2 regions of the Oceanidesulfovibrio marinus genome follow, and region 1 is predicted to be linked to the other one. Evidence: predicted binding sites of a transcription regulator. Region 1 holds the regulator's gene; the other holds the start of a gene.

Region 1 (15,505 bases):
CATCGAAGGATGAAGGCTTGAAGGCATGCTTTGCGAACAGGTCGTTGATCTGGTCTGGATCGCCTACAAGAATTTTGGTTTGTCGCCTTTCCGGCGCGAAGCCCTGGAGGCGCGTTTCATCGTCCTCCTCAAGGCGGTACGCGTAATAGACTTCCCCGATTCGTTTGATCTCAGCTTCGGACAGCTCTTTCACAGGCGGCTTGGCTTGTTGAGCCAGCATGCGCCTGTGCTCCTCAAATTTACGATCAACTATAGCGGCTGCCACGCGGACCTTGCGAACAGCTTCCTGGTAATCCTTCGTCTTCAGCGAGAAGGTTTCCTCGGTCTTGGGGTAGTTATCCTTGATGTCAACTGGGATGGCTGCGCGGTGATAATAGACCGCTCCGCGCCGAAAAAGTCGGGGGTGTCCGGGCATCTTTTCCATGGCTCCGCTGTAACAGTTTACTGGAGCAGTGGAAAGAAAAAAGCCTTGCCTTCCGGTAAGATACCGAGAAGCAAGGCTTATAATTTCGCTGGCGGAGAGGGTGGGATTCGAACCCACGTATCGGCTACTAACCGATAACTCGATTTCGAGTCGAGCGCGTTACGGCCGGACTTCGCTACCTCTCCGCATGTCGGTGGGAGTCATTCCTCCCAAGTTGGAAGTCGATTATTATATACAACACCGAGACTGAAAGCAAGTAGAGATAGGCGCTGCAGAGAAGAATTCGTACTCGGGTAGGCAGGGCGGCGTTTGGGCGGCGGGGTGGATTACCGTCGCGCCTTGAAAAAACGCCGCAGCAAGTCGCCGCACTCGTCGGCCAGCACGCCGCCTGTCACGTCCATACGGTGGTTGAGAAAGGGCAAGGCCGCGGTGTCCATGCAGGAGCCTGCCGCGCCGGTCTTGGGGTCGGGCGCTCCATAGACCAGGTGCGCGACTCGGGCGTGGATCATGGCGCCCATGCACATGAGGCAGGGCTCCAGCGTCACGGCCAGGACGGCGCCGGGCAGGCGGTAGTTGCCCACGGCCGCGGCCGCGGCGCGCAAGGCCTCGATCTCGGCGTGGGCCGTGGGGTCCTGGGCTGAGATGGGCCGGTTGCGGCCGTAGCCCAGAACGCGTCCTTCTGCCGAGAGCACCACCGCGCCGATGGGGACCTCGCCCTCATCCTCCGCGCGTTCGGCCTGTTCCAGGGCCAGGCGCATGACGTCCTCCCAGGAGCGCAGGCCCGAATATTCCGGAAACGGGAACTCTTCCGTCGCGGTCACGGGGTGATGCTCCGATGCGATGCGCGCGTCCAGAATACTGAAGTCTCCATCCGCTAGCTGTTTCGCAGGTGGTTCACGGCATTCTCAAAGATGATCGTGCCCAGCGGCGGCAGCTCGTCCTGCTGGGTGCGCGCGCGGGTGTAGCGCGGGTGGTTAGTCGGATCGTTATATGCCTCGGGGTGGGGCATGAGTCCCAGGATGCGGCCAGTGGGATCGGTGAGCCCGGCAATGGCGTTGGGTGAGCCGTTGGGGTTGTACGGGTACTCCTGGGTGGGCGCGCCGGAGAGCGGGTCCACGTAACGCAGGGCCACGAGGTTGGCCTTTTCAAGGCCTTCCATGACGGCGTCCGAGGCGGCCACGAGCTTGCCCTCGCCGTGACGCACCGGGAACTCCAGCCGGTCGATGCCCTTGGTGAAGATGCAGGGGGAGTCCGGCTCGGCGCGCAGGGAGACCCAGCGGTCCTCGAAGCGGGCGGAGTCGTTCACGGCCAGGCTCACCTGGCGCTCCAGGCGTATACCATCCAGGCAGGGCAGCAGCCCAAGCTTGACGAGGAGCTGGAATCCGTTGCAGATGCCCAAGGCCATGCCGCCGGCGTCCAGCATGGTCAGGAGCTGGTCCAGGATGCGCTCGCCGTCCACGGTGGCGTGACGCCAGCGCTGGGCCGCGGCCTGGGCCGCGCCGAGGTCGTCCCCGTCCAGGAAGCCGCCCGGGAAGACGCAGAAGTTGTAGGCGTCCACGCGGACGCGCCCGGAGGTGAGGTCCGAGAAGTAGACGATGTCCACCTCGTCGGCGCCGGCGCGCCGGGCCGTATGGGCGGATTCAATTTCACAGTTGGTGCCGTATCCGGTGATGACGATGACCTTGACGCGGGCCATGATGTTCTCCATTGGGGCCCGCAAAGCCATGTGGGACGCGGGCGGAAATTTGTGTTGACTCTAACGTTCGTCTAGGCAAATTATAGAGTCCCGGAAAGCGTGAGCATGCCGTCCGAGCCCGGCGGGATTGGCCCCCGAGCCTTTCGGATCGGCGCCTGCTCACGAATGAGAGCGTGGATCATCCTAGAACCACAACGCTTTTCCGGGCGAGGCTGAACATAGTGCGGCAGGCGATGGCCGTCAACAGGACTGGTCCCGCCATTGTAGAGCACAGTCGAGGAGGCGCTGCCTCCTTTTTTGTTTCCATATGCTGCGGCGCGGCGCTCCGGGGACGCCGCCGGACAACTTACACAGAGGGAGAATAGATGCGTACGAAATTCATTTTTATTACCGGAGGCGTTCTGTCCTCCCTGGGAAAAGGGCTCGCCGCTGCGTCCATCGGTGCCCTGCTTCAGACTCGCGGCCTCAAGGTCACGATCATGAAGCTCGATCCGTACATCAATGTGGACCCCGGAACCATGAACCCCTTCCAGCACGGCGAAGTGTACGTGACGGAAGACGGCGCCGAGACCGATCTGGATCTGGGCCACTACGAGCGCTATCTGGACGTGTTCATGTCCCGGGCCAACAACTGCACCTCCGGCTCCATCTATAATACGGTCATCACCAAGGAACGCCGGGGCGACTACCTGGGCGGCACCGTGCAGGTCATTCCGCACGTCACGGACCAGATCAAGGAGTCCGTGCTGGCGCTGGCCAGCGAGGACCTGGACGTGGTTCTCGTGGAGATCGGCGGCACGGTCGGCGACATCGAGGGCCTGCCGTTCCTGGAAGCCATTCGCCAGATGCGCGGCGACCTGGGCAAGGAGAACGTCCTCTACATCCATCTTACCCTGGTGCCGTACATGAAGGCCGCCGGCGAGCTGAAGACCAAGCCCACCCAGCACAGCGTTAAGGAGCTGCGCTCCATCGGCATCCAGCCTGACATTATCCTGTGCCGGGCCGAGGTGGACGTGGACCAGAGCCTGCGCCGCAAGATCGCGCTGTTCTGCAACGTGGACGCAGACGCCGTGTTCGCCGCCGTGGATGTGAGCAACATCTACGAGGTGCCGCTGAAGTTCTACGAGGAAGGCATTGACCAGAAGATCGCGATCATGCTCAAGCTGCCGGCCAAGAACCCGCATCTGGAGCCGTGGACCAGGCTGGTGGAGAAGCTGGCCAGCCCCGCGGGCCGCGTGTCCATCGGCATCGTAGGCAAGTACGTGGATCTCAAGGAGGCGTACAAGAGCCTGCACGAGGCCCTGGTGCACGGCGGCGTGGCCAACGACGTGGCCGTGGACCTGGTGTACGTGAACTCCGAGGAGATCACGGCCAAGAACGTGACCAGCAAGCTCAAGGGCCTGGACGGCATTCTGGTGCCCGGCGGCTTTGGCAACCGCGGCATCCCTGGCAAGCTGCTGGCCATCCGCCACGCCCGTGAAAAGAAGATTCCCTTCTTCGGCATCTGCCTGGGTATGCAGTGTGCGGTCATCGAGTTCGCGCAGCACGTCATGGAGCTGGACGCCGACTCCCAGGAGTTCAAGCCGAGCACCAAGGAGCCGGTCATCTACCTGATGACCGAGTGGTTCGACTTCCGCCGGCAGGTGACGGAGAAGCGCGACGAGAGTTCGGACAAGGGCGGCACCATGCGCCTGGGCGCGTACCCCTGCGTGCTCAAAGAGGGCACCCGGGCGTTCGAGGCGTACCAGACAGAAGAGATCAGCGAACGCCACCGCCATCGCTACGAGTTCAACAAGGCGTACTACGACAAGTTTGCGGAGAAGGGCATGGTCTTCTCCGGCCTTTCGCCGGACGAGACCCTGGTGGAGATCGTGGAGCTGCCGGACCATCCGTGGTTCCTGGGCTGCCAGTTCCATCCGGAGTTCAAGTCCAACCCCATGCATCCGCATCCCCTGTTCCGGGAGTTTATTAAAGCCGCCAAAGGGTATAAAGGATAAGAATGATTTTCGGACGCCATACTGCCGGTCTCCGCGGGCGCATGTCCCGCGCGGAGATCGTACGCCGCGCCAGAGCGGTAGAGCTTCTCGTGTTCGACGTGGACGGTGTGCTTACCGACGGCGGTCTCTACTACGACGAGAACGGCCAGTATGCGAAACGTTTCGACGTGCAGGACGGCCTGGGCATTAAAGCGGCCCAGGCCGTTGGCCTGCACATCGGCGTGATCACCGGGCTGGACTCCAAGGCCGTGGCCAACCGCGTGAATGAGCTGGAGATTGATGAGTATGTGGCCGGCAGGGTGGAGAAGTCTACCGCGTTCGAGGCTCTCTGCGAGCGGCATGGCGTTGCGCCGTACCAGGCTGCCTACGTGGGCGACGACTGGGTGGACATAGGGCCCATGCGGATGGCGGGCCTGCCCATGGCCGTGCCCAACGCCCAGCCCGAGGTGCTGCAGGTGGCCGCGCACGTGCTCTCCCGCCCGGGAGGCCGCGGCGCCGTTCGCGAGGCGATCCGGCTGGTGTTGTTCTGCAAAGGGTGCCTGGACGGGGAGCTGGAAAGCTGGCGCAAGGGAATGGCCCTGGCCAAGGCCGCTTCCCGACGTTTAAATCGCTAGAATCTCCGGGCGCTATCTGCGTAGTTTCATTTCCCTTCCTGTCTTACGGGCGGCGAATTACGCGCGCCCCGCAGGGAAAACTCGTTGCCACCGTGCTACATCTGTGGCAAAACGCGTTTTGTGTCAGCAACAATTATGCCGTCTTTTCTTTCTCCTGCAATGTATGGGCGTTTTTGCAGTATTGTGAAACCTTCTCGTGTTGAAGGAACCCTGGAGTTCCCCTCTCTGAAAAGTGTTTTAAAAACGCAACGCCTCATATCTATTATCCGTACTCCTGACGGGGAAGGTCCGTAACCGCCATGGGTCTGGAACTCAGACAACAACTCAAGCTCAGCCAACAGCTGGTGATGACGCCCCAGCTGCAACAGGCCATCAAGCTCCTGCAGCTCTCCCGGCTGGAGCTCATGGATACTGTTCAGCAGGAGCTCCTGGAAAACCCCTTTCTGGAGGAGGGCGCCGAGGCCGAGGCGCTGGAGCAGGCCGAAGTGGTTCCCGAGGTCGAGACCACGCCGGCCAGCGATCAGGAGCTCATGCGCAACGCCGATTGGGAAGACTACATCGGCGACTTCTCCTCTACCTCCAAGCAGGCCCAGGTCCGCGAGTTCGAGGCCGTGGAGGCCACCTCCTTCGAGGCGCGCATTTCCGGCAAGACCTCGCTGGAGGGGCACCTGGAATGGCAGCTCAGGCTCTCCCGGCTCAATGACAGGCAGATCGACATAGGCCTCGCGGTTATCAACAACCTCGATTCCTCCGGTTATCTGCAAGCCACGAATGAGGAGCTGGCAGTGCTTACCGGCGCCTCGCCAGAGGAGATCGAGCCGGTCATCAAGTCGATCCAGGAGTTCGACCCCGTAGGCGTGGCCGCGCGCACGCCGTCGGAGTGCCTGCTCGTGCAGATCAAAAACTACGGCATCGACGATCCCGTGCTTGAAGAGATCGTGCGCGAGCACCTGGAGGATCTGGAGAAGAAGCGCTACAAGCCGCTGTGCCGCAAGTTCCGCATCTCCATGGAGGAGCTCAAGGGCTACCTGGACAAGCTCACCGAGCTGGACCCCATGCCCGGAGCGAGCTTCGGCAGCGAGGAGCCGGTCTACGTCTCGCCGGACGTTTACGTCTACAAGTACGGCGACGATTTCGTGATCCTGCTGAATGAGGAGGGGCTGCCCAGGCTGGAGCTCAACTCCGACTACATGCAGGCCATGGAAGGCCGGTCTTCCAAGGAAAAAGAATACTTCCAGGACAAGATGCGCAGCGCCGTGTGGCTGATGAAGAGCCTGTACCAGCGCCAGCGCACCCTGTACAAGGTGACCGAGAGCGTGGTGAAGCATCAGCGCGAGTTTTTCGAGCACGGCGTCACCCATCTCAAGCCGCTCATCCTCAAGGACGTGGCCGAGGACATCGGCATGCACGAGTCCACGGTGAGCCGCATCACCACCAGCAAGTACGTCGCCACGCCCCATGGCATCTTCGAGCTCAAGTTCTTCTTTAACTCCGCCCTCGGCCTGGATGACGGGTCCCAGGTCGGCTCCGAGAGCGTCAAGGCGCTCATCAAGAAGATGATCTCCGGCGAGAATCCCAAGAAGCCGCTTTCCGACGAGAAGATCGCGGAAATGCTCAAGGATGAGCTGCAGGTGAACATCGCCCGCAGAACTGTTGCCAAGTACCGGTCCGCACTGGACATTCCATCGTCTTCCAAGCGGAAACAGGTTTTCTGACCCGATCCCCGCCCAGGAATTGCGAAAGGAGGGAATCTATGAACATAGCCATCACCTTCAAGGGCTTTGAGCCGTCCGAACACCTCAAGAAGTATGCTTACCGACGCTTCGGCAAGCTTTCCAAATACGTGGACTCCAAGGAAGACAACTCCGAGATGCAGGTCAACCTCGGGGTCGAGAAGTTCCGCCATCTGGCCGAGGTCTCGCTGGCAGGCGACAACATCAACCTCACCGCCACCGAGGCGAGCGAGGACATGTACGCTACCATCGACATGGTTCTGGACAAGCTGGAGTCCCAGCTGCGCAAGCTCAAGGACCGCGACAAGGACCGCCGCAAGGGCGACCGCAGCCGCGTCAACATCGAGACCTTCACCATCTCCGAGAACGAGAGCGGCATGCGCGAACGGACCATCATGGCCACGGACTCCATAGAGCCCAAGCCCATGTACGTGGACGAGGCCGCGATGCAGCTGGACACGTTGGACTACAACTTTCTTGTTTTCCGGAATGCGGACACGGAACGCATTAACGTGATATACCGTATGAACAAACACGACTTCGGTCTTATCGACCCGGGACAATAGCTCCATGCGACTCGCGGATTATCTGGACAAAGATTTGGTCATACCCACCATTCAGGCGACGGAGAAGGGTGCTGTGCTCGCCGAGCTCATCGCCCCCGTGGCCACGAAAATTCCCGACCTGGACGCCGACAAAGCGCTGAAGGTGCTGCTCGAGCGCGAGTACCTGGGCACCACGGGTATCGGCGATGGAATCGCCATACCGCACGGCAAGCTCGAAGATCTGCACGAGATCGTTCTCGTGGTGGGCCGCAGTCCGCAGGGCGTGGACTTCGAGGCCCTGGACTTCAAGCTCTGCACGATCTTTTTTCTCGTGCTCGCACCGGAGAAAGTGGCCGGCATGCACCTGCGCATCCTCGCGCACATCTCCCGGCTGCTGAAGGAAGAGTCCTTCCGCAGGGAGTTTCTGGAAGCGGAAGGCAAGGAGCAGTTATGGGAGCTTCTTTCGAGGACGTGAACGCCGAAGGCTCCTTTCCGCTGGTCATCGTCGGCGGGCTCTCCGGAGCCGGAAAGTCCACGGCCATCGATGTTTTCGAGGACTTACGCTTCTTCGTGGTGGATGGTCTGCCGGCCTCCATCGTACCCAAGCTGACTGCCCTGTTTTCGGGCCAGAACCAGCTCCAGTTCCGCGGTCTCGTGGTGGGAATGTACTTCCGCGACCGCACCTTTCCCCAGTCCTGGCTCGAAGCCCTTGAGGAGCTCAAGCTGCAGGGGCTCAAGCCGCAGATCATCTTCATGGAGGCGCGCAACGAAGTTCTGGTGCGGCGCTACTCCTCCACCAGAAGGCCCCATCCCGTGGCCCAGCTTATGGCCATGGACGGCAAGGAGGGCGACGAATGCGGTCCGCTCAGCCTGGACGGGGCCATCAACCTGGAGCGAGAACGGCTCTATCCCATCAAGAAGATGGCGGATATCGTCATCGACACTTCGGATTACTCTGTTCACGATCTGCGCAAGATGATCCAGCGCAAGTGGACCGCTCTGGAGGAAGGGGAAGGCCGGCTCAACATCCAGATCATCTCTTTCGGCTTCAAGTACGGCCCGCCGGCCGAGGCGGACCTTATTTTTGATATGCGATTTTTGCCCAACCCGTACTTTGTGCAGTCCATGCGGCCGCTGACCGGCAAGGACGAGGCCGTGGCCGAGTACGTGCTGGGCGTTGAACCGGGCAAGACATTCCTGGTCAAGCTCCGGGAATTTCTCGAATATCTCTTTCCGTTGTACGAGGCCGAGGGCCGCTACCGCGTGACACTGGGCATCGGCTGCACAGGCGGACGCCACCGTTCCGTGGCCGTGAGCGAGGCCCTGTACAAGTCTTTGAAAGAGTCGAATTATGTAGTATCGATCGAGCATCGCCACGTGGAGCTCGGCTAAAATCGGCGGCGGAGGCGGCCGCCGCGGCGATGCGCCGCCAGCCGCCTTTGGCGGTTTTTCAATTTCAGGAATATGCCCATGCGGGAAACCAGCACAACGGAAAAGGTCAAGAGCGCAAAGCAGCTCGAAACGCCGGTCCAGACCGGCGTTGTCGTCGTGACCCACGCTCATTACGGGGCCAGCCTCATCGAAGCCGCGGAGTTCATCCTCGGCAAGCAGCAGTGGTGCGAGTTCGTCAGTGTGGACGGCACCCGCGCTGTGGAGGATACGCGCAACGAGATACAGGTCGCCGTCTCCAGCTGCGACCAGGGCCAGGGCGTCATCATTCTCACCGACATGTTCGGCGGCACGCCGACCAACCTGAGCCTCTCTCTTCTGGGCGCGCAGAACCTGGAGGTGGTCACGGGCGTAAACCTGCCCATGCTGCTCAAGGTTCTGGGCAGCCGCTCCAAGGAGCCGGCGGACCTCGCCCTGGACGCAAAGGCCGCAGGCAGCCAGGGCATTGTCGTGGCCGGCGAGATACTGCGCTCCAAGGTAGGCGGCAAATAGCCATGTTCTGGGCGCGGGTGGACAACAGACTCGTTCACGGCCAGGTCATCGAAACCTGGCTGCCGTACACCGGCGCCAAGACCCTCCTGGTCTGCAACAAGGAGCTCGCGGGCGATGTGCTGCGCCAGGAGATCATGTCCCTGGCCATCCCCTCCAACGTGCGCGCGCGGTTCATCGACGCGGAGCACGCCAACGAGTTCATCGAGAACGACGCCCGTACGGATCGCTCCTCGGTGCTGGCGTTGTTCGCCGATTGCCGCGACGCCCGCATCGCCATGCAGCACGGCCTTGCCATCAAAATCCTCAACATAGGCAACCTCCACTACACACCAGGCAGCGAACAGATCTGCCCCCACGTGGCCCTTTCCCCGGAAGACGCTGTCTGTCTACGCGGGCTGGAGAAGATGGGGGTGGAGCTCGATTTCCGCTGTCTGCCCACAGAACCGGTGCAGGTGAAAGCGACATGGTGACGGTACCTACCTTCATGGACGTGTTCTACGTCGTGCTGATCGCTTTTTTTTTGTGGTTTTTTCGGGGCTGCGTTTTACCCTGAACCTCGGCGTCATTGAACGTCCCCTGGTTTTCGGCCCACTTCTGGGCCTCGTCCTGGGCGACATCGGCGATGGCGTGGCCGTCGGCCTCTTTTTCGAGCTCTTCTGGCTGGACCTCATTCCGGCCGGTACCTACATTCCACCCAACGCGCTGCTCTCGGTGTGCGTCACCCTGGGCCTGATGCGCCACTTCGGCCTCAATGGGGCAGGGGAGTGCGTACCGGCTCTGGCCCTGGGCATTCCCGCGGCCTACGCCGGGGCCTGGCTGGAGCGGATGCAGCGCTCCTGGCAGGACCGCGGCTACAACCGGCTGCTGGCCTGGGCCAAGGGCTCAGAGCGCGGCAGCCAGCCCCACGTTATCGTGCGCTACTCCCTCATCCAGCTCGCAGCCTCCAATCTGCTGCTTGTCATGGTCTGCATGCTCGCTGCGCTCTCCCTGCTGGGGGTGGTCATCCACCTGGCGGGACACGCCCTCTTCGCGCCTCTTTCCCACTTCAGCTGGCCCATGCTCTGGATCACGGCCTCGGTGGGCGGGGTGCTCTCTCTGCGTGTGAAGAACGCCTACCGGACTTTCGCCGCCGGCGTGGTGGCGGTCTTTCTGCTCGTCCTGCTGCAGTAGTTCACAACTGCGACTGCCTGCCGCAGACGTTGTGCTTTCTCTTTCCAGCCCGGCGTTCGATTCGGGCCGGGGCTGCTGTTCATTGACGCGTCATTCCTGCGTATGGAGTCGAAAGCACGCATCCAGGGCAGGTCGATCTGACCAGACGCCTTGCATGCCGGGCCTTGCCGCTGGTGGTGATTTTCTTCACGAGACATTTGCCGCAGAGGATACGGACGCGTTACGACGTGGTGTGACGGGCTCCCGGCGAATTGGCGGTTGTCAGTGGATGATGATTGTGATATTTCGCACTAGCTACTTGCGGCAGTCCCTGCAAAGCGATTTCCGGAAGATGGCAATAGATTGAAAGAACAGGATATTTTTATATCGTCGCAGCCGAGGCTCGCGCCACCGGATTCCGCAGGAGTTCTGACCTGAAATAGGCCGGAAAGCGACAGCCCGGTTTCTGCGTGCGGCGACGCGCAACCGTGCAACCAACCATCTGAGGAGGTAGAAATGGCCGCTTTAGCTTTCGGACACAAGAACCCCGACACCGACACCGTAGTCAGCGCCCTGGCTGCGGCCGATCTGAAGACCAAGACCGGTACCGAGACCAAGGCCGTGACCCTGGGCGAGTGCACGCCCGAGACCGTTTTCGTGCTCGAAAAGTTCGGCATTGCCAAGCCCGAGATCGTCTCCTCCGTGGCCGGCCAGGACGTGGTCATCGTGGACACCACCGACCTCGCCCAGCTGCCTGACGACATCGCCGAAGCCAACGTGCTCGCCATCTTCGACCACCACAAGCTCGGCGACCTGACCACCTCCAGCCCGCTCGAAATGTGGGTCGGCCCGGTTGGCTGCTCCGCCACCATGATCTACAAGGCCTACAAGGCCAGCAACGTCGAGATCCCCAAGGACCTCGCCGGCGCCATGCTCTGCGCCCTGCTGTCCGACACCGTCATGTTCAAGTCCGTGACCTGCACCGAAGAGGACAAGGCTGTGGCTGCAGATCTGGCCAAGATCGCCGGCGTCTCCGACATGATGGCCCTGGGCATGGAGATGTTCAAGGTCAAGTCCGCCGTGGACGGCGCCACCGCTTCCGAGCTGGTGTTCCGCGACTACAAGGACTTCGACATGTCCGGCAAGAAGGTCGGCATCGGCCAGCTCGAGGTTGTTGACCTCTCCATGCTGGACGCCCGCAAGGCCGAGCTCGCCGAGGAGATCAAGAAGGTCAAGGCCGATGGCCGCCACTCCGTCTTCCTGCTGCTCACCGACATCATGAAGGAAGGCTCCCAGATGCTGATCGTCTCCGATGACGCGTCCGTGGTCGAGAAGGCCTTTGGCGTGGCCGGCGACGCCGAAGTGTGGCTGGAAGGCGTGATGAGCCGTAAGAAGCAGGTCGTTCCGAACTTCGAGAAGGCTTTCTCCGCTCTGTAAGCCGCATTCGTAAAGTATGTTGCACTGGCCCCGGCGCACTGGTTGCGTCGGGGCTTTTTTACTTTCATTTAGATGTGTTTCCTGATACAGAAACTTTTGTCCCCCCGCAAAACCAATAACATTATCCAAAGTCATGTGGGTGCGCGCAACACGTACTGCCGAGGAGAGTTGCAGCGCATGCGCAGTCCGAATCCAAGTACTGTCCCGGTGTGGCAGTATGAACGGCCGGATTCTAGTGGTGTGAAGCATGCTGAAGGAGTCCATACAGGACATATACTGCGATCAGGTGGTGTCCGTCGCACCGGATGCCCTGATGGGCGCGGCAATCTCACTGATGCGCGAGCATTCGATCAGCTGCGTCGTTGTTACGGAGGATAAAAAGCCGATCGGCATCCTCACGGAGCGCGACGTCGTTCGCTGCATTGCGGAGTTCGGGACAGGGTTCATGGACCGACCCATCGGCGAGCTGCACACGAAGCACGTGTTCACCGTCAACCAGCGAAGCCACATAATCGAGGCGTTTGAAGCGATAGCCGACAACCAGATCCGGCATATCGTGGTTGTGAACGACAAGGGCGAGGCCGTGGGCGTGACCACGCAGTCCGATCTTCTGGAGCATCTCGGCTACGAGTACTTTGTCCGCGTGAAGACCGTAGACCAGGTCATGAACAAGCAGGTCTTCACGATCTCGGAAAATGCTGTTTTGATGGAGGCGACCCGGGAGATGGCCGAGCGCTCTGTCAGCTTCCTCATCGTCTGCGAGGACAACACGCCCAGAGGCGTGCTTACGGAGCGCGACGTGGCCCGCCTTGCTGCGGGCAAAGGCGTCGCCTGGGACTGCCCGGTCAAAGAGGTGATGAGCGCGCCGGTGCACACCGCGCACAGGCATGATTCCGCCTACGATGCCTCGGAAAGGATGCGCGAGAAGGGCATCCGTCGGTTGGTGGTGGTTGACGACCACGGCAAGACCATCGGCGTGATTACCCAGACCGACATGATCCGCGGCCTGGAGAGTCAGTACATCGACACCATGAAGACGATCATCCGGCAGCAGGGCAAGGAGCTGGACCGGGTGATACAGCGGCTCTCTGAAAAGACTCTCTATCTGGACAGCATCCTCAGCTCGTCCATCGACATGGGCATCATCGCCACCGACGCCAACCTCAAGATCGTCTACTACAACCCGGCGGCCGAAGCGATTCTGGACGTGCCGGCGTGCCGGGCCCTGAACCGAAAAATTCATGACATCCACGAGTCCGAGAGCATCGACACCGGGCGTCTGCAGCAGGCTCTGCGGATCATCCACGAGAAGCACTTCCACACGTTTCAGTTCACACGGCAGCGCGATGGCAAAACCGTGCATGTCCAGGGCCGGCTGTCTGCCATCAAGGGGCAGCACAACGGCGATCTGATCGGATACGTGCTGATGCTCCAGGATGTCACCGAGCAGCACAACGCCGAGGAAACCATCCGCAACCTTGCGTTCTACGACATGCTCACCGGCCTGCCGAACCGTGCGCTCTTCTATGAGCGGCTGTATGCCGAGATTGCCCGGTCCCGCAGGAACAACTCGCGTTTCTGCCTGATGATCATGGACATCGACCAGTTCAAGAAGATCAACGATACCTACGGGCACCACACCGGGGACAACGTGCTCAAGGAGGTAGGGCGGCGACTGGCCATGCTGCTTCGCGGCACGGACACAGCGGCGCGGCTCGGGGGCGACGAGTTTGCGTTCATCCTGCCAGATGTCGAAGAGCAGAGCGCCATGATGCGTCTTGCCAACAAGATCCTGCACGCCCTGGACAAGCCGGTCGTGATCAACGACCACACCCTGAACGTGCGCTACAGCCTCGGCATCGGCGTTTTCCCGGACCATGGCATTGACGCCGAGGCGCTGTACATCTGCAGCGACGAGGCCATGTACAAAGCCAAGGACCTGGGCCGCGAAAACAGCCGATCCAATGTGTTTTTTGCAGATTGAGATCTGACTAGAAGCCATCTCAACAATAGATACTTGGACATGTGGCTAGGAAAGCGAGTTCCGCGCGGAGGGGGGATATCCGCTATATTCGACCTTCGTGCGGTGGGAGCCTGACGCCGCTACACGGGCAAAAAAGCCTTGTGAGATAGCTTCTAGCCGTACACGCGGAAGGGAGTCAGGCAGTGCTCGCAGCGCTGCGAGAGCCTGTTCCAGTAGAAGGGCTGGCGGAACTTCCTGTACGCCTTCGAGTGCCAGATCTCCGCGAGCTCCGACTCGGCCAGCGAGCCGAAGACAATGGGCTGGTAGGGGGTCTCCTTTCCCAGATACCACTGCGCCACATCGCCGCGGACAGGCAGTTGCCCGGCCGCGCAGGGCGAAATGCGGCCGTCCGCGCCCAGGAATAACGACTCCGTGACGTTCTCGATGCACGTGAGCCGCTTTTTGCCGGGGGAGAGGACGAAGTAGCGGATGACCACGCCGTGATCCAGGCCGCGGGCAAAGAGCCTGTCCAGGTGGGAGATGAGCCATCTGAGCTGCTCCGGCCGGCGGGGCACGAGGCACTCGTCGGCCATCTCTGCCGAGGGCACGAAGGCCGGCGTGGTGACGATGGCGGACTCGATACCCAGGGATTCGAGAAAGGTCGGCAGGCCGTACACCTCATCCAGCCGGGAGCGCGTCAGGGTGTAGCGGACGTCGATGACGGGCAGGGCGCTGTTCACCCGGCGCTTGGCTTCCTGCAGCATGCGGATGACGGCAACGGTCTGATCCAGGCTAAAGCCGGTGCGCTCCCTGCTCGTGGCGTCGTCCAGCGCGTCGATGGGAAAGGATATCTGGTCGATGCCAGCGGCTACGATGTGGTCGCAGTCCGCGGCCTCCAGGAGCCTGCCCCGCGTGGCCGTGCTCACAGTGCAGCGGTGCTCCTTGCAGATGCGCACCATGGTGAAGAAGGAGGGGTTGGCGAAAGGATCACCCCAGCCGTGCAGAAAGACGTTGCGCGTGCGCTCCAGGACTGGTTCGAGCCTGGTGAAGACGGAAAAGGGCAGGTCCTGGCCCATCCAGGCGTTGCCGTACCTGGCGGCCGGATGGAGCGGGGAGGCGGTGATGACGCGCGTCGACGGATCGACCTGAATCCAGTCGAAGTACAACGGCGACAACCGGCATACACGGTCCCACGCCGAAGCGAGCATGCCTGGCATGACGGTTTTCCGTGAGCCCGGGGTGCGCGTCGGTTCCGGTCCGTCCTTCCGGTTTCGGGCGGACTGAAACTACAGAGACAGACCCAGGTCCTTCGGGTCGAACTCGCCCCGATAGACAAAGCTTGCCGCTCCCTCCAGGAAGACGTCGCCGTTTTCCAGAGAGATGGTCAGAATCTCCTTGCCCGTGGTGCACACCTCGGCCGTGTCCCCGGTGCGGCCCAGGGCGTTGGCAATGACCGCAGAAGCGGCGGCGCCGGTGCCGCAGGCCAGGGTCTCCGCTTCCACGCCGCGCTCGTAGGTGCGCAGCTCCAGGCGCTCCGGCGAGGTCACCTGCAGGAAGTTGACGTTGGTGCCGGCCGGTGCGAACCGCTCGTGGAACCGGATGGCGCGGCCGAGGCCCGCCACGTCCACGGAAGAGACATCGTCGAACAAGAGTACCGTATGCGGCACGCCGGTGTCCACGTGATGGACCTCGTACTCCTTGCCGTCCACGGTGATGGTGATGCCGAGTTCAAGGTTCTTGGGCGGGGTGAGCTGCACCTTGGCGCGGCCGGTGAGCTCGTCCGCCTCGGCCTTGATCGGGCCGGCGTCCGTGCCCAGCACATGCTGCGCAGGAGCCAGGCCGATGCGCGCGGCAAGGCGTGCGGCGCAGCGCGAGGCGTTGCCGCACATCTCGGCGCGGGAGCCGTCGGCATTGTAGAAATGCCAGATGTAGTCGGCCTCGGAGCCCTCTGGAGCATTTTCCAGGAAGATGGCGCCGTCGGCGCCAACGCGGAAGGCCCGGGGGCA
Region 2 (15,505 bases), 2.2 Mb from region 1:
GGAGAACCACTGGTGGATTTCGTTTATATCCATCTACGCTTCCTGAAGAATAAGAGCATGGCAATAGCCACGATAAGCATGATGCAGAGCACTATGTAGTAACCGTAGTGGGCGTGGAGCTCAGGCATGTTCTGGAAGTTCATTCCGTAGACGCCGGCAATGAAGGTGAGGGGGATGAAGATGGTCGCGATGACCGTGAGCACCCGCATCACGGCGTTGAGCTTGAGCCCGGCCAGGGAGATGGCCGTGTCCGTAAGGTTCTCCAGCAGGGTGGAGAGCAGCATGGTGGCGTCGCGTACATGCACGGCGTGGTCGCGGATGTCACGCAGGAAAGGCCGCACCTCCTCGGAGAAATGCTGCTGCTCGTCGCGCACCAGGCGCGCGGTGGTCTCGTACATGGGCAGCACGACGGACTGGAAGAGCAGGAGCTGCTTGCGCAGGCTGTAGATGTCCTTGAGCAGGGGGGCGTCGCCGTCCTCGCCTTGGCGGATCAGGGTCTCCTCCATCTGGCGGCTGGAGGCGGCAATGGCGTCCACCACGAGGAAGCAGTTGTCCACCAGGGTGTCGTACAGGCAGGAGAAGAGGTAGTCCGCGCCCATCTGGCGCATCCGGCTCTTTGGGGTCTGGAGCCGGGGATAGATGGCGTCCCAGGGGTTTTTCGGGTTTTCCTCCAGGGTCAGGCAGATGCCGTCGGCCAGGGCGATGACCACGTGCTCCGAGAGAATTCTGTCATTCTCTTCGTCGTATGAGAGCGCCTTGGAGGTGGCGAAGAGGATGGTTTCGCCCTCGTCCAGAGAGGGCCGGTGCGCCGTGTTCAGGGCGTCCTCGATGAGCAGGGGATGCAGGCCGATGGCCTCGCCCGCCTGACGCGCCAGGGCCGGATCGTGAATGCCCACCAGCCGTATCCAGAGCACCGTGCCGGTGGCTCGGCATGAATCAAGCACATCGTGCAGCTCGGAAGGTTCGATGCGCCGGCGCTCCATGGCCTCGCCGGAGTAGGTCACGCACTCCATGTACGGGATGAAGTCCTTTACCGGACCCACGTAGGCCGCCTGTCCAGGCGGGTCGCCGGCCTTGGCGGAGTGGCTTCGCAGCAGGTCGAACATGCGATTGTGGTGCACCAGCGGCAGCGTTGCGTCAAGACTCGCCGTATCGCTTGAGCTTCTTGTGCAGTGTCGCCCGGGTGATACCAAGGCGTCTGGCGGCCTCGCTCTTGTTGCCGTCGGTCTCGCGCAGGGTGCGCAGAATGGTGGAGCGCTCCACGTCGTCCAGGGTGGCGGCGCTATCTGCTTCGGGCGCGCACTCCGATGTCTCGCCGGCGTGGGCCACCTCAGGCGGGAGCTGCGGCGCGTCCACATACTCGGCCGTGGCCAGCACCACGGCGCGCTCCACGGCGTTTTCCAGCTCGCGCACGTTGCCGGGCCAGCCGTAGCGGGACATCCGGTCCATGGCCTCGGGGGTAAAGCCCTTCACCGTCTTCTTGTTCCGCGCGGCGTAGCGCTCCAGAAAATGGCTGGCCAGCAGCGGAATGTCCCCCCTGCGATCCCGCAGCGGCGGTACGTGCACCGCCACCACGTTGAGGCGGTAGAAGAGGTCCTCGCGGAATCGGCCCTCGCGCACGTCGGCAGAGAGGTCGCGGTTGGTGGCCGCCAGCATGCGCACGTCCACGGCTACGGGCTTGTCGCTGCCCAGCCTGGAGACCTCCCCTTCCTGGATGACGCGCAGCAGCTTGGCTTGCACGGGCAGGGCCATCTCGCCCACCTCGTCCAGAAAAAGGGTGCCGCCGTCGGCGGCGATGAACCGTCCGGCGCGGGCCTTCTCTGCTCCGGTGAAGGCGCCCTTCTCGTGGCCGAAGAGCTCGCTCTCCAGCAGGGAGTCCGGCAGGGCGGCGCAGTTCACGGCGATGAAGGGTTCGGGCGCGCGTGGGCTTTCGGCGTGAATGGCGCGGGCAATGAGCTCTTTGCCGGTGCCGGACTCGCCGGTAATGAGCACCGTGGCCTCGGACGGCGCCACCTGTGAGGCCAGGGCAACGCAATCGCGCATGGCCTCGCTCTTGCCTACGATGGAGGCGAAGCCGTCGCCCGTGCTCAGGGCCTTCTTCAGGTCCAGGTTCTCGGCGCGCAGCCGGGTGTGCTCCAGGGCCTGGTCCAGGGTGTGACGCAGAAGCTCGAAGTCCAGCGGCTTGAGCAGGTAGTCGAAGGCCCCGGTTTTGAGCGCTTGCACCGCCGTATCAACAGAGCCGTAGGCGGTCATGATGATCACCGGGATGGCCGAGTTCAGCTCCATGATCTTCTTGAGCGCGGTGAGGCCGTCCATGCCGGCCATGCGCACGTCCATGAGCACGGCGTCAAAGGGACCGGCCGCTATATTCTCCACGGCTTCGGCCCCGTCGCCGGCTGAGGTGATGGCGTATCCCCAGCCTGCAAGCAGGGTTTCAAGCATGGACCGGTGGCCGGGATCGTCGTCGACAATGAGTATGCTGGTCATGAATCGCTCCGCGTGAATGGCAGGACAAGGGTGAAGCGGCTGCCGGCGCCGGGCGCGGAGTCGATCTCCACGTACCCGCCGTGCGCCTGGGCGACCTTGCGCACCACGGCCAGGCCGAGGCCCTGCCCGCTCGCCTTTGTCGTATAGTATGGATCGAAGATCTGCTCAAAGAGATCAGGGTCGATGCCCGGGCCGGTGTCCTCGACATCGATCCGTAGCGCACCGTTTTCCACGCAGGCGCGCACGATCAGCTCGCCGCCGTGATCCATGGCCTGGATGGCGTTGAGGCAGAGGTTGAGCAGCGCCTGGTTCACGCGGTCCGGGTCGATGTCCACGTCGTACAGCTCGCCGCACGGCTCGAACCGCGCGGTTACGCCGGCGTCCGCAGCCTGCTGGCGGACCAGACGCAGGGTGTGCTCGATGACCATGGCCGGGTCGGTGGGCTGCCGCGCCGCCTCGGTGGGCCGGGCGTACTCGATGAGTTCGGTGACCACGCGGTTCAAACGGTCAGTTTCGGCCACCAGGGTCCGCGCGGCCTGGGCGTCTGCGCTGTCTTTGGGAAAACGGCTGCCCAGGTGCACGGCAAAGCCCTTAATGGAGCTTAGCGGGTTGCGGATTTCATGCGCCACGCCGGCCGCGAGCTGGCCCACGGCGGCCAGCTTCTCCTGGCGCCGGACCTGTTCCTCCAGCTGCTTGAGCTCGCTCACGTCGCGCAGGATGAGCACGCTGCCGGCAGCCTCGCCGTTGGCTGTGCTCACGGTGGATGCGGAGACGAGCAGGGTGCGCTCCTGCGGCGCGGCGGGCGTGCCTGCCGGCACGGCGATCTCCTGCTCCACCACGCGCTTGCCGGCGTGGGCCGCGGCAAAGACGTCATACAGCTCGCCTGTGAGGAAGTCCTCGGGTTTGCGGCCGATGTGCTCCTCCGTATCGAGCTGGAGGATGGCCCCGGCGGATTCGTTCATGGAGACCACGGTGCCGGAGGCGTCGCAGGCAATGAGCCCGGCGGGCAGGTTGGCCACGAGCTCGTCGGCAAAGGCCCGGGCCTCGGAAAGCTTGCGGCCGGATGCGCGCGCCCGTGCGGCCCAGGAGAGCGCGGCGATGGCCGCGCCGCCGGCCGCGAGAATGAGCAGCGCAAAGAAGATGGTGGCGCGGGCGTCGGCGTGCACGGCCTCGTAGAACGGCGCGGGGTCCAGGCCCACGAAGATTACCAGGGAGTGGCCGAACTGCTGCGCGGCGCGGTCCGGCGGGCAGGCGCCAGGGCAGAGGAACTGGTTCATGCCGTGTCTGTTGCGTGCCTCGCGGGGGTCCAGAAAGTCGCGATAGACCAGGAACACGTCGCCCGGGGCGTCCTCCAGCTGGCCGGGGTGATCGGGGTTCGGAGGCCCGTCCGGCGGCTTGGGCACGAGCCGCGATTTGGCGTGGGGGCCGGGCATGAAGCCGCTCATGACCGGCGGTGGGAAGAGCGGCTGCTCGATCCGCGCCGGGTTGCTGTGCGCCAGGATGCGGCCCGTGCGGTCCGTCACCGCGATAAACAGGATGTTGTCCTGGCGGCCAGCTTCCTGCAGCAGTGCTTCGAGCCGCACGCCACGGCCCAGCCTGCCGCGCATGCCGGTGCGCGCGCCGGCCTCCAGGGCCTTGATGAGCCCGGCGCCCTGCTGGGCGAGCAGCCGGCCCGTGGATTCCCGGTTGCGTTGGATGTCGCGAAGCGCCCAGACGGTGACCACAGCCACGAGAACGGCCACGGCACCGGCTACGAGCCAGCTCGATGAGGATTTGGATGAGGTCTGCATATGGTAAACCTGCTCAATCTTTATACAGGAACAACACGTATATGTATAGATTATGAACACTCAAGGGAGTCGCACCTGAATTATTGAGGACTGCTTTCTGTATTAACTATTTAAAATAACAAGATAAAAATGTTTATTGAAGAACTTGGCACCGACATTGCTCAGAAGAGATGCAAGTGACGCACCGAATATGTGTTTTCATACACTTTAAGGAGGATACCCATGAGACGCACACTTTTCATCCCTCTGGCGATTATGGCGATTCTGGTTGTGGCCGCCATTGCCCAGGCCCAGCCCGACCAGACGCCGCCGGCGGCGCAGCAGTACGGATGCCCCTATGCCAAGGGAACGGCCGCGGGGCCGCTTTCCCCCGAGAAACAGGAAGCCGTGCAGAAGGCGTTCGATGAGTTTCAGGATAAGATGGAGCCCCTGCGCGACGACATGTGGGCGTACCACACCGAGCTCGACGCCCTGAGCCAGGCCGGAGCCGACCAGAAGACCATCACCGACCTGGTCGAGAAAATGCGCGAGGTGCGCAAGCAGATGTATGCCCAGCGTACGGACCTGCGCGCCAAGCTCGATGCGATCGGCGTGCCCGGCGGTTTTGGTCGCGGTTGCGGCGGTCCCGGATTTGGTCCTGGCATGATGGGGCAGCGCGGTGGCTGCGGCGGCTACGGTCCCGGCATGATGGGCTCGCGCGGCGGTCCTGGCATGCGTGGTCCCCACCACGGTCGCGGCGGTGGTTACGGCATGATGGGGCCCCGTGGCGGTTGCGGTGGCTACGGCCCTGGCGGCTGCGGAGCATATTAGCAGATAAAGTTCGGAATGCGGGCTGCGCCCGCTCCTTCCGGATAGGGAGTGTCCCTCAGGAACAGAAAAGCCCGGTCCTTGTGTGAGGCGCCGGGCTTTTCCTTTGGCGACCGAGGCAGCGAAATTTGCGGCCGGCCATGGCGCGGCCCTGGCAATGGATGTATACTCCCTGGCAAAAGGAGGAACGCCATGGCCTGGATCAAACGCATCATCCTCTGTCTTGTGGCCGGAGCGCTGGGCGGTCTTGCCAACTCCATCGCGGTGTGGCTGTTCGGCGCTGTGGGCATCAGCCAGGCCCTGGGCTTCATGATGGCCCCGGCGCTGACCATAGGATGGCTGCTGCCGCGGCTATTCTACGGCGCGTTGTGGGGGCTGCTGTTCCTGCTGCCGTTCTGGGAGCGCCGTTGGGTGCTCAAAGGTCTGCTCATTTCGCTGGCGCCCACGGCCTACATGCTGCTCGTGGTCTTCCCCAAGCTGGGCAAGGGGATGTGGGGCTTCGGCGCTGGCGCCACGGCCCCGCTTTTCGTGCTTTTCTTCAACGCCATCTGGGGAGTCGTCGCCGCGTACTTTCTGCTGCGCACGGACGGCAAAGCCTGAGCTACAAGGAGCAGCATCCGATGTGTGTCTAGATTTATGGACAGTTAGACGGGATGAATCTGTCTCTTGCTGTCCAGAATACTGGATAGGTCAGGCGGCTTGCGAGCGCAGGCTGCGGATACGTTCCAGAAGCGGCGGATGGGAGTGGTGCAGCACCACGGCGATGCGCGGGGGCGACGGGTTGGCAAGGTTGTCCGTGGTGAGTTTTTTCAGTGCCCCGGCCAGGCTCGCGCCGGCGTCGATGTTCAGAGCCTTGCCCAGGGTGCGCGCGGCATAGGCGTCGGCCTGGCGTTCGTGCTTGCGCGACAGGGCGTTATCCACCACGCCAAGCACGTAGGAGAGGGGCGCGATGACCAGACCGAAGCAGACCAGCCCGGCCGCTACCGGCATGCCCGTCACGCCGAAGGAGGCGTACAGGTCCGGATCGGCAAGGGCCAGCCCCAGGAGGAAGAAGAGCGCGGCGTTGCGTATCAGGGAAAGCGCCACCGTGCGCGGGATATGCCCCAGCGTGTAATGGCCCACCTCGTGCGCCAGCACGGCAACGATCTCGTTGGTCTGCAGGGATTCCATAAGGGTGTCGAAAAGCGCGATACGCTTCTTGGACCCCAGCCCGGTGACAAAGGCGTTGGAACGCGATGAGCGGCGCGAGCCGTCCATGACAAAGACGCCGGTCACATCGACGTTCTGGGCCGAGCAGTACTTCTCGATATCGCTACGCAGCTCGCCCTCCTCCAAGGGCTCGAACTTGTTGAACAGCGGCAGCAGCAGGGAGGGGCCGAGCCAGAGCATAAGCAGGGAGAAGGCCGAGGCCACGGCCCAGCCGGCGAGCCAGGCCCAGCTTCCGGCCAGGTGGAAGGCGGCGATGACCAGCGCAATCAGCGGACCGCCCAGCAGCGCCGTAAGAATCGCGCCCTTGATCCGGTCGAGCAGAAACGTCTTCCATGTGGTACGATTGAAGCCGTAGCGTTCTTCAAGAACAAAGGTGTCGTACAGCGTGAACGGCAGGCCGAGGGCGGCGGAGAGCACGGCGAGGATGACCAGGAAGATGAGACCGCGCACGATATCGCCGGACATGCTGGCGGCGTTGAAGCCATCGAAACCCAGGGAGGTGGCTATGGACGCGGCCCAGAAGTCCGCGAGGCCGATGCCGCCCAGGGCAATGAAAAGAAAAATCGCTCCGGAGGTGATGACGCCCTGGACATTGCCGAAATGCAGGCGCGCGCGGGTGTAGTGGATGAAGCGGCTGAACTCGCCCGGCGCGTAGCTGTCGTCCAGCTCCTTGGGCGGAACGGCCGGCAGGCTGTGCATTGTTGCCCGGCGCACCATGGATTCCAGGAAAAAGCCGCCTGCAATGGCGGCCAGAGCAACAGCGAGGTAGACGTGTTCCATCGTATACTCTTTATCACGTCACGGCAGCGGACGCCATGATTTCCGATGGGGAAACGGGGAACGCGCGCGGGCAATCCGTGGAGTTTGTTCTTGGAGGCGATCTTGATGCGCTGCTGCATCACCGCTACCGGGAGCAGTGCGTGGACGGCGTGCTCCGCTACCCGCTGGGCCGGCGCACCTCGGTGAAGGATGCGCTGGAGGCGGTGGGCCCGCCGCATACAGAGGTGGAGTCGCTTATCGTGGACGGGCGGCCAGTGGATTTCGGCCATCGGCTCCAGGAGGGGCAGCGCGTGGAAGTGCTGGCCCCGGAGCCGCCGGTGGACTTCCATACGCCGACGCAGCTCAAGCCATGGGCGCCGGGCCGGCCGGCATTCCTGGCGGACGTGAACGTGGGCGGGCTGGCCACGCAGCTCCGTGTGCTTGGGTTCGATACTCTGTACGACAACACCCTGGACGACGAAGACGCCGCTGCGATGGCCGAGGCGGAGCGGCGCATCGTGCTCACGCGGGACCGCGCGCTGCTCAAGCGCAGCAACGTGGTCTGGGGCAGGTTGCTGCGAGCGCAGGAGCCGGAAGAGCAGCTTGCCGAGGTGCTGACCCTCTACGGGCTGCGGCCGCCCTTCGCCACCTTCACGCGCTGCGTGCGCTGCAACGATCTCCTGGTGGACGTGGCCAAGGCGGATGTGCTGCACCTTTTGGAGCCGAAGACCAAGAAGTACTATGACGCGTTCAAGATGTGCCCCTCATGCGGCCGGGTGTACTGGGCCGGATCGCATCACGAGCGACTGCAGGAGCGTGTGGAATGGCTCTCCAGGCGGCTTGAGGAAGGGGAAAAAAAGAATTTTGCAAATTCGTGAAAATGACATTATGGTAACCCCAGCTACCGGATGTCCTTTTTTACACGCCAACCCTTACTTCGAGATCATATGTCATGCGTCAGAATATAATAGCTTTGGAGCTCCAGGTCCTTTACGAGATCAGCCGTGTGATAGGCGAGACCCTCGATCTCGATGAGACTATCGGGGTGATCCTGCGCATCCTTGGCGAAGAGCTCTCCATGAAACGCGCCACTGTGACGCTGCAGGACGACCAGTCCGAAAAGTTGCTCATCCGCACATCGCACGGCCTCAACGACGAGGAGATCCGCCGCGGAGTGTACAACCTCGATGAAGGCGTCACGGGCCGCATCTTCCGTACGGCCAAGCCGTTCGTGGTGCCGGACATCGCCAAGGAGCCCCTGTTCCTGGACAAGACCAAATCGCGCCGGTTCGAGAAGGACAAGGTCTCGTTCATCGGCGTGCCCATCATGCTGCACGGCCACCCCATCGGCGTGCTCAACGTGGACCGGCTCTTCGGTCTCGACGTCTCCTTTGAGGAGGATATCCGCTTCCTCACCATCGTGGCCACGCTCATCTCGCAGATGGTGAACATCCAGCGCCAGGTTCGCGCTCGCGAGGAGAATCTGCGGCTGGAGAACGTCAGCCTCAAGGCTAAGCTTTCCCAGAACTACCAGCGGTTCTTCATCGTGGGCAAAAGCCGGCCCATGGCGCGGGTGCTCCAGCTCATCGAGAAGGTGGCCCCCACCAAGGCCACGGTGCTGCTGCTGGGCGAATCGGGCACGGGCAAGTCGCTCATCGCGCGGATCATCCACGAGCTTTCGGACCGCTCCAACCATACCTTCACCATGGTCAACTGCGCCTCCCTGCCGGAGACGCTTCTGGAAAGCGAGCTCTTCGGCCACGAGAAGGGCGCCTTCACCGGGGCCACGGACTCCAAGGCCGGGCGGTTCGAGGAGGCGAACAAGGGCACGGTGTTCCTGGACGAGATCGGCGAGATCCCCATGAACATCCAGGTCAAGCTGCTGCGCTTCCTGCAGGACCGCGAGTTCGAGCGGCTCGGCTCCACCAAGACGCGGCGGGTGGATGTACGCATCGTGGCCGCCACGAACAAGGACCTGGAGGCCGAGGTCGCGGCCGGCCGCTTCCGCGAGGATCTGTACTACCGGCTGAACGTGTTTCCGATTCTGGTGCCGCCGTTGCGTGAGCGCAAGGAGGACATCCCGGCGCTACTCAACCATTTTCTGGACAAGCTCTCCAAGGAGTACGACCGCCGCCTGCGGCTGACGTCCAAGGCGTTGGACGCCATGGTGCGTTACGACTGGCCGGGCAACGTGCGCGAGATGGAGAACCTGATGGAGCGGTTGTCCATCATGACCGACGGCGACACCATCGAGCTGAGCGACATTCCCTCGTTCTTCTTCCACAAGACAGACGTGCCCATGCAGCGGCCGCCGGAGCTGGCCTCGCTGGAGGACATCGAGAAGCACGAGATCATCGCCGCGCTGGAGCGCAACGGCTGGGTGCAGTCGCGGGCCGCGCGGGAGCTGAACATCACGCTGCGGCAGATCGGCTACCGGATCAAGAAGTTCGGTCTGGAAGGCGTGGTGGCCGAGCGGCGGGGACGGTAGGGCGAACGATTCGCCCGGGGTCTGGGGGGCGGCGCTAAATAGCGCAGAAAATGTAGGAGAAACGCGGAGATAATAGATCTTCCGGGCTCATTGTTAAATTTGTAAACCTTACACTATTGTAGCATTTTCCCTTCGCTTTTGTAAGCCAAAGCCACCAAATGTAAGCCCTGAGAGGACAGCCTCTCGGGGCTTTTTCTTTTTGAAATCAGTATGTTTTGATTTGTTTGTCATATTTGGCACACACCTTGCCCTATGTCAGTCACCCTCAGGTTGTTTTTGGAGAACAACGCGACACCAAACCCATGGGAGGAAGCTCATGAGAAAGATCGCTATCTACGGCAAGGGCGGAATCGGAAAGTCCACTACCACGCAGAACACCGTCGCCGGTCTCGCAGAGATGGGCAAGAAGGTCATGGTCGTCGGCTGCGACCCCAAGGCCGACTCCACCCGCCTGCTGTTGCACGGCCTCAACCAGCAGACCGTTCTCGACACCCTGCGTGAAGAGGGCGAGGACGTCGAAATCGAAGATATCGTCAAGGAAGGCTACGGCGGCACCATGTGCACCGAGTCCGGCGGCCCCGAGCCCGGCGTTGGTTGCGCCGGCCGCGGCATCATCACCTCCATCAACCTTCTGGAGCAGCTCGGCGCCTACAAGGAAGAGAAAGAGCTCGACTACGTGTTCTACGACGTCCTCGGCGACGTTGTCTGCGGCGGCTTCGCCATGCCTATTCGTGAAGGCAAGGCCCAGGAGATCTACATCGTCGTCTCCGGCGAGATGATGGCCATGTATGCGGCCAACAACATCTGCAAAGGCATCGTGAAGTACGCGGACGCCGGCGGCGTGCGCCTCGGCGGTCTCATCTGCAACAGCCGTAACGTCGACAACGAGCAGGAGATGATCGAGGAGCTGGCCAAGCGTCTGGGCACCCAGATGATCCACTTCGTACCCCGCGAAAACCAGGTGCAGCGCGCCGAGATCAACCGCAAAACCGTCATCGACTTCTCGCCTGAGCATCCCCAGGCCGACGAGTACCGCACTCTGGCCAAGAAGATCGACGGCAACGAGATGTTCATCGTGCCTACGCCGCTGGCTATCGAGGAGCTCGAGCAGCTGCTCATCGACTTCGGCATCGCCAACTAGAAACCGCGGACCCTACCGCAGACCCAGGATTTAAGGAGAGACCACATGTTCAGCATGGTTAGGGCCGTGGTTCGGCCGGAAAAGGACAACGACGTATTGGCAGCCCTTATGGATGCGGGATTTCCCGCAGTGACCAAGTTTTCGGTTGCCGGCCGCGGCAAGCAGCGCGGCATCAAGATCGGCGAGATCACCTATGACGAGATTCCCAAGACGCTGCTCATGTGCGTCATCTCGGAATCCGACAAGGACTTCGTGGTGAAGACCATCATGGAAGCCGCGCGCACCGGCGAAAAGGGCGCGTTCGGCGACGGCAAGATCTTCATCACCCCGGTCGAGGAAGTCTACACAATCTCGTCCGGCATCAAGGAGACCGCTCCCGGAGAGGTCGAGGAGGTTTCCTAGCAATGAAGGAGATCATGGCAGTCATCCGCATGAACATGGTGAACCAGACCAAGAAGGCCCTCTCGGACAACGGCGTGGATGCATTCTTCGCCCGCGAGGCCACGGGCCGGGGCAAGGGACTGGTCAGCCGCGACATCCTCGAAGGCGCGGAAAAGGGTCACGAGGAAGCGGTCGCCCTGCTGGGCGACAAGGGCCGGCTCTACCCCAAGCGGGTGCTCACCGTCGTCGTTCCGGACGAGCAGGTGGACACCGTGGTCAAGACCATCATGAAGGTGAACATCACGGGCAAACCAGGCGACGGCAAGATTTTTGTCATGCCTGTGCTGGACTCCGTACGCGTCCGCACCGGTGAGTCCGGCGATGCCTCCATCGCCTAGCGAGCACTGAAGACGAAGGAAAGAAAGGTCACACCATGGCTACGAAAGACAAGCTGGTGAACTTCACCAACAGGGATTTGAACGACCTGAAGGAGGAACTGCTCAAGAAGTATCCTCCGAAGGTCGCCAGAAAGCGGGCCAAGCAGTTTATGGTCAACGAGGCCACAGACGGCAACCCGCCAGAGATACAGGCCAACGTCCGGACCATCCCGGGCATCATCACCATGCGCGGCTGCACCTACGCCGGCTGCAAGGGCGTTATTCTGGGCCCCACCCGCGACATCGTGAACATCACCCACGGGCCTATCGGCTGCGGTTTCTACTCCTGGCTTACCCGCCGCAACCAAACCAAGCCCGAGTCCAACGACGATTGGAACTTCATGCCGTACGCCTTCTCCACGGACATGAGCGAGCATGACATCGTGTTCGGCGGCGAGAAGAAGCTCAAGCAGGCCATCCGCGAGGCGTATGAGATCTTCAAGCCCAAGGCTATCGCGATCTTCGCCACCTGCCCCGTGGGCCTGATCGGCGACGACATCCACGCTGCGGCTCGCGAGGTCAAGCAGGATCTGAATGACAAGGGCGTCGACATCAACATCTTCGGCTTTTCCTGCGAAGGGTACAAGGGTGTCTCCCAGTCCGCCGGCCACCACATCGCCAACAACCAGATCTTCAGCCACGTTGTGGGTCTGGACGATGACGCCAAGCCGGCCAAGTACAGCATCAACATGCTGGGCGAGTACAACATCGGCGGCGACGCATTCGTTATCGAAGAGCTGCTCAACCGCTGCGGCATCGAGATCAACTCCACGTTCTCGGGCAACTCCACCTACGACCAGTTCGCCCGGGCGCATACCGCCGACCTCAACTGCATCATGTGCCACCGGTCCATCAACTACGTGGCCGAGATGATGGAGACCAAGTTCGGCATTCCGTGGATCAAGGTGAACTTCCTGGGCGTGGACTCCACGGCCAAGAGCATGCGCAAGATCGCCCAGTACTTCGGCGACAAGGAGCTCATCGAGAAGGTCGAGGAAGTCATTGCCGAGGAAATGCCCGCGGTCGAGATGGCCCTGGCCGACATCAAGCCCCGCACCGAAGGCAAGACGGCCATGCTGTTCGTGGGCGGCTCCCGCGCGCACCACTACCAGGATCTGTTCAAGGAAATGGGCATGCGCACCCTGGCCGCTGGTTACGAGTTCGCACACCGTGACGACTACGAAGGCCGCCGCGTGCTTGGCGACATCAAGGTCGACGCCGACTCCCGGAACATCGAGGAGCTCGAGGTGGAAGCCTGTCCCACGCGCTTCAAGCCGCGCAAGACCGAGGAAGAGAAGGCCCAGCTTGAGGCCGAGGGCTTCGAGTTCAAGGGATACGACGGCATCATGTCCGACATGTCCACGGACTCCCTCGTCATCGACGACCTCAACCAGTACGAGGCCGACGAGCTGGTCAAGCGGTTCCGCCCGGACGTCTTCTGCGCCGGCATCAAGGAAAAGTTCGGCATCCAGAAGATGGGCATTCCCATGAAGCAGCTGCACTCCTACGACTCCGGCGGCCCTTATGCCGGATTCAAGGGCGCGGTGAACTTCTACAAGGAAATCGACCGACTGGTGAACAGCCGTGTCTGGAGCTTCATGAAGGCTCCCTGGGAAAAGAACCCCGAGCTCTCCGCCACGTTCGTGTGGGAGAACAACTAAGCCAAGAAGGACGAAGCATATGGATAAGCTTCTACGCCATACACCAACCGAGGTTGCAGAGCGCAAGGCGCTCTCCATCAACCCGGCCAAGACGTGCCAGCCCATCGGCGCCATGTACGCGGCGCTCGGCATCCACGGCTGCCTGCCGCACTCGCACGGTTCCCAGGGTTGCTGCGCCTACCACCGGTCCATGCTCACCAGGCACTACAAGGAGCCTGTTTCGGCGGCCACCAGCTCGTTTACCGAGGGTTCCTCGGTCTTCGGCGGCCAGTCCAACCTGCTCCAGGCCATCAACAATATATTCACGGTCTATGAGCCCGATGTCATCGCCGTGCACACCACGTGCCTCTCCGAGACCATCGGCGACGATGTGCCCCAGATCGTGGACAAGGCCAAGAAGGACGGCAAGGTTCCGGACAACAAGTACGTAGTCTCCGCCTCCACGCCGTCGTACGTCGGCTCCCACGTCACGGGCTTCGCCAACATGGTCCGCGGCATGATCAAGGACTTCGCCGAGCCTACGGGCAAGAAGAACGGCAAGGTCAACATCATCCCCGGCTTCGTGGAGCCCTCCGACATGGAAGAGGTCAAGCGCCTGGCCGAGCTGATGAAGGTGAAGACCATTGTCATGCCCGACACCTCCGGCGTGCTCAACGGCCCGCTGACCGGCGAGTTCCACATGTTCCCCGAAGGCGGCGTGACCGTGGATGAGCTGAAGGACAGCGCCAACAGCCGCGGCACCCTGGCTCTGGGCGAATGGGCCTCTGCCGAAGGCGCCCGGTACCTGGACACCGAGTACAAGGTTCCCTGCACCGTGCTGCCGCTGCCCATCGGCCTGAACAACACGGACCGGTTCGTGGACACCCTGCGGCGCCTTGGCGGCGTGAGCGTGCCCGAGACCATCCTGCACGAACGCGGCCAGCTCGTGGACCTCATCTCCGACTACCACCAGTACTTCTACGGCAAGAAGGTGGCTCTGGTCGGTGATCCAGACCAGCTCATCGCGCTCACCGAGTTCCTGGTCTCCATCGACATGCAGCCCGTGCACATTGTCACCGGTACGCAGGGCAAGACGTTCTACAAGCGCATCGAAGAGATTACCAAGGATGCGCCGTTCGAGCCGAACGTCAAGGAGCACGGCGACATGTTCCTGCTCCACCAGTGGATCAAGAACGAGCCTGTCGATCTGATCATTGGCAACACCTACTGCAAGTACATGGCCCGGGACGAGGATATTCCGCATATCCGCCACGGGTTCCCCATCATAGACCGTGTGGGACACCAGTACTTCCCCACCGTAGGTTATCGCGGAGCCATCAGGCTCCTGGAAAAGATAGTTGACGCGCTCCTCTCCCGCTTGGATCGCGACAACCCTGTGGAGAGCTTCGAGCTGGTTTACTAGCACCGGACTCCCACACTCCCTTGGGCTCGGGCGCGTGGACCGGCGCAGTCGCCTCGTCGGTCCCGCGCCCCCTTTTTCCCAAGGAAACAACTCTGGAGACAACGTGACGCACATGCCGCCCCATACCACCCGGATCAAGCTCCCGGTCTCGGCGCTCTGCAATGTTCAGTGCCGCTTCTGCGACAGGAACATGGACTGCGCCTACACCGCACCCAATGGTGTGGCGTCCGAGACGCTGTCCGTCCAGGAGTCGGCCCGGTATCTGGCCGCGCTGCTGGAAAAGGCCGAGCCTCCGGTGGAAGTCTGTCTGTCCGGTTCCGGCGAGCCCCTGGCCCGGCCGGAGGAGACCATGGCCACGGCGCGCATGGTGCGGAAGGCGTATCCGGATGTGCGCATCAGCGTGGCGACCAACGGCCTGGCCCTGCCCGGCTACGCCCACGATCTGGCCGAGGCCGGCGTGGACTGCGTGCGGCTCTCCGTGGCCGATGTAGACCCCTCCAGGCTCGGCGGGCTCGTGGCCTTCATCCGCACGGGCAAGCGCTCCATGCGCGGCGACGACGCCATGCAGGTGCTCCTGTCCCAGCAGAAGAAGGGTGTGGCCGAAGCTAGGCACAACGGTCTGTACACGACGGTCGTGGTGCCGGTGGTTCCGGAGATCAACAAGGACCACATGGCCGAAATCGCGGCGACATTGAAGGACTGGGGCGTGGACGCCTTGGAGCTCGTACCGTTCGAACCGCGGGAGAAGTCCGGTCTGGGCAAGGCGCGCCCTGCAACAAAAGAAGACATGGAAGAAGCGCTTATGGCGGCCCGTTCGGTCATGCCGAGCGCCATCATCGGCAGCCTCGGCGGCGACGTAGTCTCTCTGCTGGGCGAGGAAAACGCGGCCACTCTGCTGCGGGGCATCAAGCTGGCGTCCCAGGCGGAAGCGGTCACCGACCGG

The links. Region 1 encodes sigma-54, which starts transcription at its own class of promoters, with help from an activator protein. Its sites were predicted from a motif close to CTGGCACGGNNNNTGCTT; they were not measured.
Region 2: a site for sigma-54 is predicted at 4,423-4,440, ahead of E8L03_RS14830 (Spy/CpxP family protein refolding chaperone). Genes of this name have one in related genera too.

What each region holds. Positions count from the first base shown of each region.
Region 1 is NZ_CP039543.1:772,073-787,577, forward strand. Features, by position in the region: gene E8L03_RS20870 (DUF6538 domain-containing protein) at 1-424, opposite strand, end outside; tRNA gene E8L03_RS03395 (tRNA-Ser) at 514-609, opposite strand; gene tadA (tRNA adenosine(34) deaminase TadA) at 751-1,245, opposite strand; gene E8L03_RS03405 (phosphoribosylformylglycinamidine synthase subunit PurQ) at 1,299-2,120, opposite strand; gene E8L03_RS03410 (CTP synthase) at 2,486-4,117, shown strand; gene E8L03_RS03415 (KdsC family phosphatase) at 4,159-4,731, shown strand; gene rpoN (RNA polymerase factor sigma-54) at 5,031-6,446, shown strand; gene hpf (ribosome hibernation-promoting factor, HPF/YfiA family) at 6,485-7,030, shown strand; gene E8L03_RS03430 (PTS sugar transporter subunit IIA) at 7,035-7,484, shown strand; gene rapZ (RNase adapter RapZ) at 7,460-8,401, shown strand; gene E8L03_RS03440 (PTS sugar transporter subunit IIA) at 8,480-8,950, shown strand; gene E8L03_RS03445 (PTS sugar transporter subunit IIB) at 8,953-9,420, shown strand; gene E8L03_RS03450 (PTS sugar transporter subunit IIC) at 9,473-10,120, shown strand; gene E8L03_RS03455 (manganese-dependent inorganic pyrophosphatase) at 10,616-11,536, shown strand; gene E8L03_RS03460 (CBS domain-containing protein) at 11,784-13,520, shown strand; gene E8L03_RS03465 (radical SAM/SPASM domain-containing protein) at 13,673-14,716, opposite strand; gene dapF (diaminopimelate epimerase) at 14,786-15,505, opposite strand, start outside.
Region 2 is NZ_CP039543.1:3,337,258-3,352,762, forward strand. Features, by position in the region: gene E8L03_RS14810 (mechanosensitive ion channel family protein) at 1-33, opposite strand, end outside; gene corA (magnesium/cobalt transporter CorA) at 24-1,106, opposite strand; gene E8L03_RS14820 (sigma-54-dependent transcriptional regulator) at 1,138-2,487, opposite strand; gene E8L03_RS14825 (ATP-binding protein) at 2,484-4,277, opposite strand; gene E8L03_RS14830 (Spy/CpxP family protein refolding chaperone) at 4,500-5,087, shown strand; gene E8L03_RS14835 (hypothetical protein) at 5,277-5,684, shown strand; gene E8L03_RS14840 (M48 family metallopeptidase) at 5,775-7,073, opposite strand; gene E8L03_RS14845 (Mut7-C RNAse domain-containing protein) at 7,151-7,930, shown strand; gene E8L03_RS14850 (sigma 54-interacting transcriptional regulator) at 8,005-9,540, shown strand; gene nifH (nitrogenase iron protein) at 9,857-10,681, shown strand; gene E8L03_RS14860 (P-II family nitrogen regulator) at 10,727-11,083, shown strand; gene E8L03_RS14865 (P-II family nitrogen regulator) at 11,086-11,460, shown strand; gene nifD (nitrogenase molybdenum-iron protein alpha chain) at 11,496-13,160, shown strand; gene nifK (nitrogenase molybdenum-iron protein subunit beta) at 13,180-14,562, shown strand; gene E8L03_RS14880 (radical SAM protein) at 14,675-15,505, shown strand, end outside.